Regions from separate parts of the Streptomyces sp. NPDC058000 genome, predicted to be linked through region 1. Evidence: riboswitches for the same ligand, from Rfam matches in the RefSeq annotation. Region 1 holds a riboswitch; each other region holds the start of a gene.
What was found. Region 1 has a riboswitch for cyclic di-AMP ahead of ACFVT2_RS29270 (peptidoglycan DD-metalloendopeptidase family protein). Riboswitches for the same ligand answer to the same signal wherever they lie in the genome.
Positions count from the first base shown of each region.

Region 1 (2,180 bases):
TGCAGCCAGGGCAGCGGATCCGTCGGGGCGCCGGCGCCCGGGCGGACCTCCAGGTGGAGGTGCGGAGCGGTGGCGTTCCCGGTAGCGCCGACACGGCCGATGACGTCGCCCGTGTGGACCCGGCCCGTCGTCTTGACCATCGAGGACAGGTGGCAGAACCAGAGCTCCGTACCGTCGTCGAGGGTGAGGACGATGCGGTAGCCGTAGCCGCCGGCCCAGCCCGCCTGGGTGATGGTCCCGTCGTGAACTGCCGTGACCAGCGTGCCGGTTGGGGCCGTGAAGTCCTGGCCGGTGTGGTCCGCGGCCCAGCGGTCGCCGGTCTGCCCGAAGCCGGCGGCGAGGGTGTACGAGGAAACCGGGGCGGCGAAGGGCTTCGCCGCGTCGGTGGGCCGGTCGGCCTGCGGCGCCGGACGGGCCTCCGGCGCCGTGCGGGGCGCGGCTTCCGCCCCTGCCTGAGGCTCGGCTGCCGTTTCGGCTTCCGATTCAGCCGCTGGTTCGGCTGCCGTCTCGGCTGCCGTTTCGACTGTTGGCTGCGTCGCCGTCGTCGTTTCCGGCGCTGCCGCCGGCTTCTCCTCGCCCGTCGCGGCCCGCTCCGCGGCCCCCTGCTGGGCGCCCGTGTCGTGGGCCGCCTGGAGGACGGCGGCGTGCTCCGCGGCGCCCGGCCGGCCGTCGGCCTGCTGGAGGATGCGGTTGCGCAGCGCCTCGGCCGCGCCCTGCGCGCCGTCACCAGGAGCGATGGCCTGGGAGAGGGGTGCGGAGGGGCTGGAGGGGGCGGCGACCGCCGAAGTGGCGGCCGTCGGGGCGTGCGCGACACCGCCGCCGGCCGCCAACGGGCTGGCACCGGGGCGGGGCGCGGCGTCCTGGTGCGCGCCGGCGGCGTCATCGACCAGCCCACCGGGGTCGGGCATCGATATCGGCACCGGCGGTCGGCCCTCGGCCGCGGCCACCCCGCTCGCGCCGACCGCCGCGATCACGCCGACGCCCAGCACCGTGCCGCCGCGCGCCAGACCACCGCCGCGCTGCTTGGCCACCCGGTGCTTGCCGCGGACCAGACGGGCCGCTCCGTCGCCGACACCCGACTCGTCGACCGGGAACCCCTCCTCATCGGCGCCCTCGCCGTCGGCGCCCTCGCTTTCGAGGCCGAGCGCCGGCTCGCCACCGGGCAGCGAGCCCGCCACCGGCGCACCCTGCACCGGTACGCCCGGGGACGGCGCCCCCTGGGGCAGCGGTTCCGGGACCAGCAGGTCGTGGGAGAACGCGCCCTGGTGCGGACGCCGATCGGTCAACTCCCCGTAGGGCGGCTGGACATGGGCCGAGCCAACGGGAGCACCGACACCAGCGGGATGACTGGCAGCGGTGGGATCACCGGCAGCGGTGGGAACAGCGAGGCCGGTGGGACCACCGGGCCCGGCGGGGCCGCCGAAGCCGACCGAGCCGCCGAAGTCGGCGGGGCCACCAAGGCCGTACGCGGACGGAGCATGAGGGGCGGGCCTATTGGACGCCACGGGGGCGCACTCCTTTCCTTCCTTCTCGCCTACCGGGTTAGCTGACGGGTTCGGAGCAGGAAGGTCTCCTACGAGCGCCCCCTGGCGAGAGGCGCCCGATTCACCCCAAGAGGGTGGTTCCCCGGTTCCCTCGACTCAATTCCCAGCAATTCCAGGCGGATCCGACAGGCCCCTCGGAACCGGTCGATCCGGGCGACTCGACTCGGGTCGAGGACACGGATCGGGGACACCGGTCGCGCCGTGCGAACAGCCGGCTCGGGCGGGTGGCTTTAAAGGTCGTTCTGGACGTGCGGGAACAGCGCGTACGGGATTCGGCGTCGGCGCACGGTGCCGCCACTGGCGACGGCTGGGACGACCGCGCTCCGTTATCGGACAGTAATAGAGACGGTGCGGGAAATCCAAGCGTTCCCACGAATCCACGGGGGTTCCGCAAGCCCCCCGAGGAAGCTCTGGCATGGACTTTTACCCCCAGCCCGGCCGCAAACAGGGCGAGTTGGTACCGCCCCGCCAAACGATCTCGTGATGATTGTGCGTGAGTCGTTATGCGGAGGGACGCCCCGCAGTTACGGAACGTGAGGAGGATAACGTCGCCTCATGGTCGTCAACGTCGCGAACACCGGAAACGCCGGGACCGCCGGGAACACCGTCAACAACCCACGGGAAGTGGCGGATCGG
Region 1 is NZ_JBHVQS010000038.1:62,417-64,596, reverse strand. It holds gene ACFVT2_RS29270 (peptidoglycan DD-metalloendopeptidase family protein) at 1-1,286, opposite strand, end outside; cyclic di-AMP (ydaO/yuaA leader) riboswitch at 1,517-1,673, opposite strand; gene ACFVT2_RS29265 (DUF2332 domain-containing protein) at 2,100-2,180, shown strand, end outside.

Region 2 (2,180 bases), on a different contig from region 1:
CGTCAGGACGTGTGCCAGCCGGGCGGCGCCGGGCAGGTGGACGGGCCGCGGCGCGGCGTCCGGACCCGGACAACGAAAGAAGCCCCGCCGTGGCGCGCTCGGGGGTACGCGCCGCGGCGGGGCAGCTCTCTGGGGCAACCGGGACGGCTCAGATGCTGAGCTTCTGGCCCGGGAAGATGAGGTTGGGGTTGCCGCCGACGACGGACTTGTTGGCGGCGTAGAGCGCCTTCCAGTTGGTGCCGTGCGCCTTGGCGATCTTGGCGAGGGTGTCACCGGACTTGACGGTGTAGGTGTCACCGGAGCGGTGCGAGTGCTGCGGGGCCGGCTGGGCCTTCTCGACCTTCTCGCGGACCGGGGCGGACTTCTTGGTGGTGCCCTGGGTCTGCTTGCGGGCCTCGGAGGCGCCCTGGCTCTTCTTGACGGTGGCACCGGAGGTGTCGACGTTGGCGGCCGGGCCACCAGCGGTCAGGTTGCCGGCGCCGGCGCAGGTCCAGGCACCCGGGCCCTGGAGGGCGAGGAGCTTCTCGGCGACGGCGATCTGCTGGGACTTGGTGGCCAGGTCGGCGCGGGCCGCGTACTGGGTGCCACCGGCGGCGGCCCAGCTGGAGTTCGAGAACTGCAGGCCACCGTAGTAGCCGTTACCGGTGTTGATCGACCAGTTGCCGCCGGACTCGCACTGGGCGACCTTGTCCCAGGTGGCGACGGAGGCGGCGGAAGCGGAGGTGGCGCCCAGCAGCGGGACGGCGACGGCGGCGCCGGCGACACCGGCCAGGGTGGCGACGCGGACGGCCTTGGAGCTGCGGCGGTGCTTGCCCTTGTTGATCAGCATCGTGCGTTCGTTTCCTCACCGACGCCTACGAGGTGAGCTGTCGGGTTCGGGCGTGAGCTGCCCGGCCGTGCGTGCCGCGGATGCGACACGCAGGGCTTCACCCCAAGCCGGTCGACCCGTTTTCACGGGCGGGGCCGGCACTTACCTTGGGTCCCCCGCTCCTGCCTTCGGCGCTTGCGCGTCGTCGACTCCAACCGCCGGCAGGACTCGGCGTGCGATCGGAGGGCCCGCTTTGGCGAGCGGTCCTGACCGTAAGCAGTAATCCCGTTGGTGTTCAAACCCCATCTTCTGAACCAAGTTGACCGTTTTTGATCATCGCGGCCAGCATTTCCGCAGGTAGGCCCCAGTATGGAAACGGGGGACGGGCCTGGACCCATCCCCCGCAACGAGAGCCATATCTCACTTTTACGAAACCGGGCGAACCGGCGGTAACTACCCCTGGGGTCGGCCGAGATCGAGCAGCTGACCGGGGTGGATGAGGTCCGCATCGGAGCCGATGAGGCCCTGGTTGCGGTGGTAGAGCGCGGGCCAGCCGCCCGGCAGGTCATGACTGTCGGCGATCGCTGACAGGTTGTCACCCGGGCGTACGCGGTAGCTGCCGTCCGCCGGGGGCGTGCGGGGCGCCTCCCCGCCGCGGGAGGCGTGCCGGCCGCTGCCGCCGTCCCGGTCGTCCCCGGCGTCCGCGCCACCGTCCGGCGCGCCGCGGTGCTTGCCGGTGGCGGGCGGCGCGGCGGGGTCACCGGGCTCGGTGGAGCCGGACGGAGCCGGGGAAGCCGGGTCGGACGGGGAGGTGGACGGCGTCCCGGACGGGGACCCGGTGGGCGCTCCGGAGTCGGACGGGGCGGGGGACGCGGACGGGGAGTCCGTCGGGCCCGGGGTCGCCGGGGGCGGGGTCACCGGGGGCGCGTCCGGGGCGTCGGTGCCGGAGTCGGAACCGGTGCCGGAGTCGGAGCCAGTGCCGGAGCCGGCATCCGTACCGGTGTCACCGCCGGAACCACCGCCGGAACCACGGCCGGAATCGCTGCCGGACGGCTCGGGGGTCTTGGTGGCCGGGCCGTCCTCGCCCGGGTCCCCCTTCGCGCCGGAGGCGTCCCCGGTCGCGTCGGAGTCGGAGGGGGCGCCGGTGCCGGTGTGGCGGTCGGTCGGGCGCGGCGTCGGCCGGCTGGTGGGGCCCGGGTCGACGGCGGGCTTGCGGCCGCCCTTGGTCAGGCCGGCGTGCACCGCGCAGCTGGGGAAGGCGTCCGGGCCGCGGTCGTCGAGGATCGCCTGGCCCACGGCTATCTGCTGGGCGCGGCTGGCGAGGTCGGGGCGGGAGGCGTAGGCGGAGCCGCCGTAGTCGTCCCACATCTCC
Region 2 is NZ_JBHVQS010000043.1:55,227-57,406, forward strand. It holds gene ACFVT2_RS30960 (transglycosylase family protein) at 149-829, opposite strand; cyclic di-AMP (ydaO/yuaA leader) riboswitch at 837-1,012, opposite strand; gene ACFVT2_RS30965 (transglycosylase family protein) at 1,262-2,180, opposite strand, start outside.
Region 2: it holds a riboswitch for cyclic di-AMP, as region 1 does, so the genes downstream of both, ACFVT2_RS30960 (transglycosylase family protein) here and ACFVT2_RS29270 (peptidoglycan DD-metalloendopeptidase family protein) in region 1, are expected to answer to the same signal.

Region 3 (2,180 bases), on a different contig from region 1:
GCGTGCGCGGAAATGTGACCTCGCATCGTCCGTGCCTCCGCCGTAATCCCCGGAAAACGTCGCCGCTCGGCGACTTTCCCCGACTCTATTCGACCGGGGCGGACTTTCCCTCGGGACGTCGTGAATTCATCGACGCTTTTCGGCCGCTGGGCGGGGGCACCGTGCGGGCGGTACGCCGAGGGCCTAGGGAGAAACCGACAGCCCCAGGGAGACACCGGTGGCCCTACGGAGACAGCAGAGCCCCGGCGCGCCAGGGGTGGCGGGCCGGGGCTCCGGGGGACGGTACTGCGGCGGAGAGGTCGCGATCAGGTCAGACGGTGACGCCGTGCGCGCGGAGGTAGGCGACCGGGTCGATGTCCGAGCCGTAGTCCGGGCCCGTCCGGGCCTCGAAGTGGAGGTGCGGACCCGTGGTGTTGCCGGTGTTGCCCGAGAGGGCGATCTGCTGGTCCGGGGTGACCGTCTGGCCGACCGTCACCCCGAAAGACGAAAGGTGACCGTATTGGGTGTACGTACCGTCGTTCATCCGGATCACGATGTTGTTGCCGTACGCACCGCCCCAGCCGACCTCGACGACGGTGCCCGAGCCCACGGCGTGGACGGGCGTACCGGAGGCGGCATGGAAGTCGATACCGGTGTGGCTGCCCGAGGACCAGAGGCCGCTGGACGCCTTGTACCCGGTGGAGACGTAGGAACCGGTCACGGGTGCGACGAAGGTGTTGAGGCGCTTGCGCTCGGCCTCGCGGGCGGCGCGCACCTTGGCCGCGCGCTCCTCGTCGGCCCGCTTCTTCGCCACCTCGGCCAGCCGAACGGCCTCGGCCTCGGCCTTCGCCCGGGCCGCGGTGGCCTCGGCGGCCGCCTGCTGCGCGTCGGCCTGGGCCTCGATCCGCACGGCGAGTTCGTCACCCATCACGACGGACTGCTGGAGACCGGTGTCGCGGGGGGCCGACTCGTCCGTGGCGGCCAGCGCGGGCGACGCCACGGAGGCGACGACACCAGAGGCCGCGAGGGTGGCTATGCCGGCGAGGTTGCGGGTGGTACGAGCGGTGCGGCTCGCACGGCGGTGCTTCCCGGTGGCACGGGTGAACGCCATGTACTGGCTGGTCCTTTCCTTCCCTCTCGCCTACCGGGTTAGCTGACGGGTTCGGAGCAGGAAGGTCTCCTACGGACTCCTCCGAAGAGGGGTCCGATTCACCCCAAGGGACGGGTGGGTCCCCGGCTCCCCTGGCTCGCGCCGTACGGGGACTCGGCGATGACTGTCCGGTGCCACTGTTGTGGCGGACTTGTGACGAACAGCCGGACCGACGCTAAACGGGACAACTTTCAATCGGCAAACAGAACCGGATTTTTGTGCGGTACGCCACACGCGAATCGGGCAGCCGACGCAAGCGGGCGGGCAGCACCAGCCGCCCGCCGGACACGACCCCACGGAGTCACGCACTCCCGGCGCGCAGCCGACCAGGCAGGCGCACAAAGCGGCCCCCGTGGCAAGTAACCGCCACGGGAGCCGCTTTGTCGATAAGTCTCAATGAGTGACGAGCCGTCGGGTGACCGGACGTCACGCGGACGGTCAGCCGCTGACGACCGTCACCTCGCCGATGCCCAGCGCCTTGACGGGCTCGGCGATCTGCGCCGCGTCACCCACCAGGACCGTCACCAACCGGTCCACCGGGAAGGCGCTGACGACCGCCGCGGTCGCCTCGACCGTGCCGGTCTCCGCGAGCCGGACGTACAACTGCGCCTGGTAGTCGTCCGGGAGCTGCTGCTCCACCTGGTCGGCCAGTGTCCCGGCGACGGCGGCGGCGGTCTCGTACTTCAGCGGCGCGACGCCGACGAGGTTCTGCACCGCCACGTCACGCTCGGCGTCCGTCAGCCCCTCTGCCGCGAGGGTGCGCAGCACCGTCCACAGGTCCTGGAGGGCCGGCCCGGTGGACGCCGTGTCCACCGACCCGCTGATGGCGAGCAGCGCGGCGCCGGTCGCCCCCTCCGGGGAGGACGGCGCGGAGGAGCGCAGGACCTGCCCGAAGGAGCGCACCCCGTAGGTGTAGCCCTTCTCCTCGCGCAGCACCCGGTCCAGACGGGACGTGAGGGTGCCGCCGAGGCAGTATGTGCCGAGCACCTGGGCGGGCCACACCTGGTCGTGCCGATCGGCGCCGATCCGGCCGATGAGCAGCTGCGTCTGG
Region 3 is NZ_JBHVQS010000031.1:52,410-54,589, reverse strand. It holds gene ACFVT2_RS26445 (GntR family transcriptional regulator) at 1-26, opposite strand, end outside; gene ACFVT2_RS26440 (M23 family metallopeptidase) at 311-1,090, opposite strand; cyclic di-AMP (ydaO/yuaA leader) riboswitch at 1,103-1,259, opposite strand; gene ACFVT2_RS26435 (M16 family metallopeptidase) at 1,568-2,180, opposite strand, start outside.
Region 3: it holds a riboswitch for cyclic di-AMP, as region 1 does, so the genes downstream of both, ACFVT2_RS26440 (M23 family metallopeptidase) here and ACFVT2_RS29270 (peptidoglycan DD-metalloendopeptidase family protein) in region 1, are expected to answer to the same signal.

Region 4 (2,180 bases), on a different contig from region 1:
CGACGTGGCTGATGTCGTTGAAGAAGAACACCAGATCGCCGGGTTGGAGATCGCTGGTGCCGACCCGGCTGCCGACCTTGACCTGGTCCCAGGTCGTGCGCGGCAGGTCGACCCCGGCCGCCTTCCACGCGGCCTGTGTCAGCCCCGAGCAGTCATAGGAGCTGGGCCCGGTCGCGCCCCAGACGTACGGCTTGCCTATTTGGGCGCGGGCGAAGGCGAGCGCCTTCTGGGCCTTGGTGGAGGACGAGCCGCTGTCGGACGTGCCGCCCCCGGAGCCCTGGCCGGAGCCGCTGCTGCTGCCGCCGCTGGGCTGCTGCTGCCGCTCCTTGCGGGCCTGTTCGGCGGCCTTGCGCTCGGCCTCGGCCTCCTTCTGGCGCTCCAGTTCGGCCAGCCGCGCCTTCTCCTGGGCGGTCAGCCGGGACAGCAGCTGGCGTGCCTCGGCCAGCTTGGTCTGAACGCTTCTCTTGTTCTCCTTCAGGGACGTCTGCGACTGCTGGAGGCTCTCCAGGCTGCTGGTGGCCTCGGCCCGCTGGCGGGAGGCGGCCGCGGCCTGCTCCTGGTAGTCGGTGATCGCCTGCTTCTGCTGCCCGGTCAACTGCTCCATCAGATGGTTGCGGTCGACGAACTGCTGCGGGTCCTTGGCGAGCATCAGCTGGGCGGTCGGGCTGATCCCGCCGCTCTGGTACTGCGCCGAGGCGAACGCGCCCAGCCGGCGCCGGGACTCGTTCATCTTGTCCGCGCGTCGGGCCGCCTCGTCGAGCAGGCGGTTCACGGTGCGCTGCTGGCCGTCCGCCTTCTCCTTGGCGGCGTTGTACTTCTGGGTGGCGACCTCGGCCTGCTGGTAGAGGCCGTCGACCTTCGCCTTGACCTCTTCGACGGTCGGCTGGGGTGCCTTCGGGGCCGCGTTCGCGGTCTGCGAGAGCAGGGTGACCGAGGCGAGGGCGGCGGTGGTGAGCCCGGTTGCCGTACGACGGCCGCCGGGCGTGGCGAGTATGGGGGTGCGCGGCTTGCGATGGGACGCCAAGGCCGGCGACTCCTTCCGTGGACCGCCTACCGGGTTAGCTGTCGGGTTCGGGCGGTCTGCTGACGGAAGGCTTGCCCTACGACTGGTGCGTCCGCCTGGCGACGGTCGCACCGGTCGATTCACCCCGGTGGTGCTGGTGGGTCCCCGGCTCCGGGTGCCTTTGAGGGCAGGACCGGACTCGGCGGGGGCGGCCCGTGCGAACGCTGTCGTCCGCGGGGACGGCGGGCTGCCCGAGCGAGACCGTAGCCAACTCGTGTGGCTTCTGTGAAGGCTGGTGTTCGATATGCCCGAAACCTTTTTGTGACCTGAATGTGAGCGGCCCCGGGTTTGCCCCAGGTCGCACAAGGAATTGCCCGATCCGGAGCGGTACCGGCCAATCCGGGACTCCGGGACCGGTTGTCAGTGCGGCGGCCTAGACTCGGTGGGCGATGAGCAGCCTCTTTGACGACAGCTTCCTGGCGGACCTCGGCCCCCCGGACGAGGAGCCCCCGCCGCCGCCCGAGGACGAGCCCGGTCCGGCCCCGGAGGAGGTCCCCGCCGACCTCTTCGGCGGGCAGTTCGACGCGCCCGCCCCCAGGGAGCCGTACTACCGCGACGGTGCCGCCCGCCCGCCCATCGACCCGGCGGCGCTCCTGGAGGGGCTCAACGACCAGCAGAAGGCCGCCGTGGCGCACAGCGGCAGCCCGCTGCTGATCGTCGCCGGCGCCGGCTCCGGCAAGACCCGGGTGCTCACCCACCGCATCGCCCACCTGCTCGCCGAGCGCCACGTCCACCCCGGCCAGATCCTCGCGATCACCTTCACCAACAAGGCCGCGGGCGAGATGAAGGAGCGCGTCGAGGACCTGGTCGGCCCGCGGGCCAACGCGATGTGGGTCTCCACCTTCCACAGCGCCTGTGTGCGGATCCTGCGCCGCGAGTCCAAGCGGCTCGGCTTCACCTCCTCCTTCTCGATCTACGACGCGGCCGACTCCAAGCGCCTGATGGCCCTGGTCTGCCGCGATCTCGATCTGGACCCCAAGCGCTTCCCGCCCAAGTCCTTCAGCGCGAAGGTCTCCAACCTCAAGAACGAGCTCATCGACGAGGAGAGCTTCGCGGGCACGGCGGCCGACGGTTTTGAGAAGACCCTGGCCCAGGCGTATGCGATGTACCAGTCGCG
Region 4 is NZ_JBHVQS010000047.1:13,814-15,993, forward strand. It holds gene ACFVT2_RS32160 (NlpC/P60 family protein) at 1-1,024, opposite strand, end outside; cyclic di-AMP (ydaO/yuaA leader) riboswitch at 1,032-1,218, opposite strand; gene pcrA (DNA helicase PcrA) at 1,453-2,180, shown strand, end outside.
Region 4: it holds a riboswitch for cyclic di-AMP, as region 1 does, so the genes downstream of both, ACFVT2_RS32160 (NlpC/P60 family protein) here and ACFVT2_RS29270 (peptidoglycan DD-metalloendopeptidase family protein) in region 1, are expected to answer to the same signal.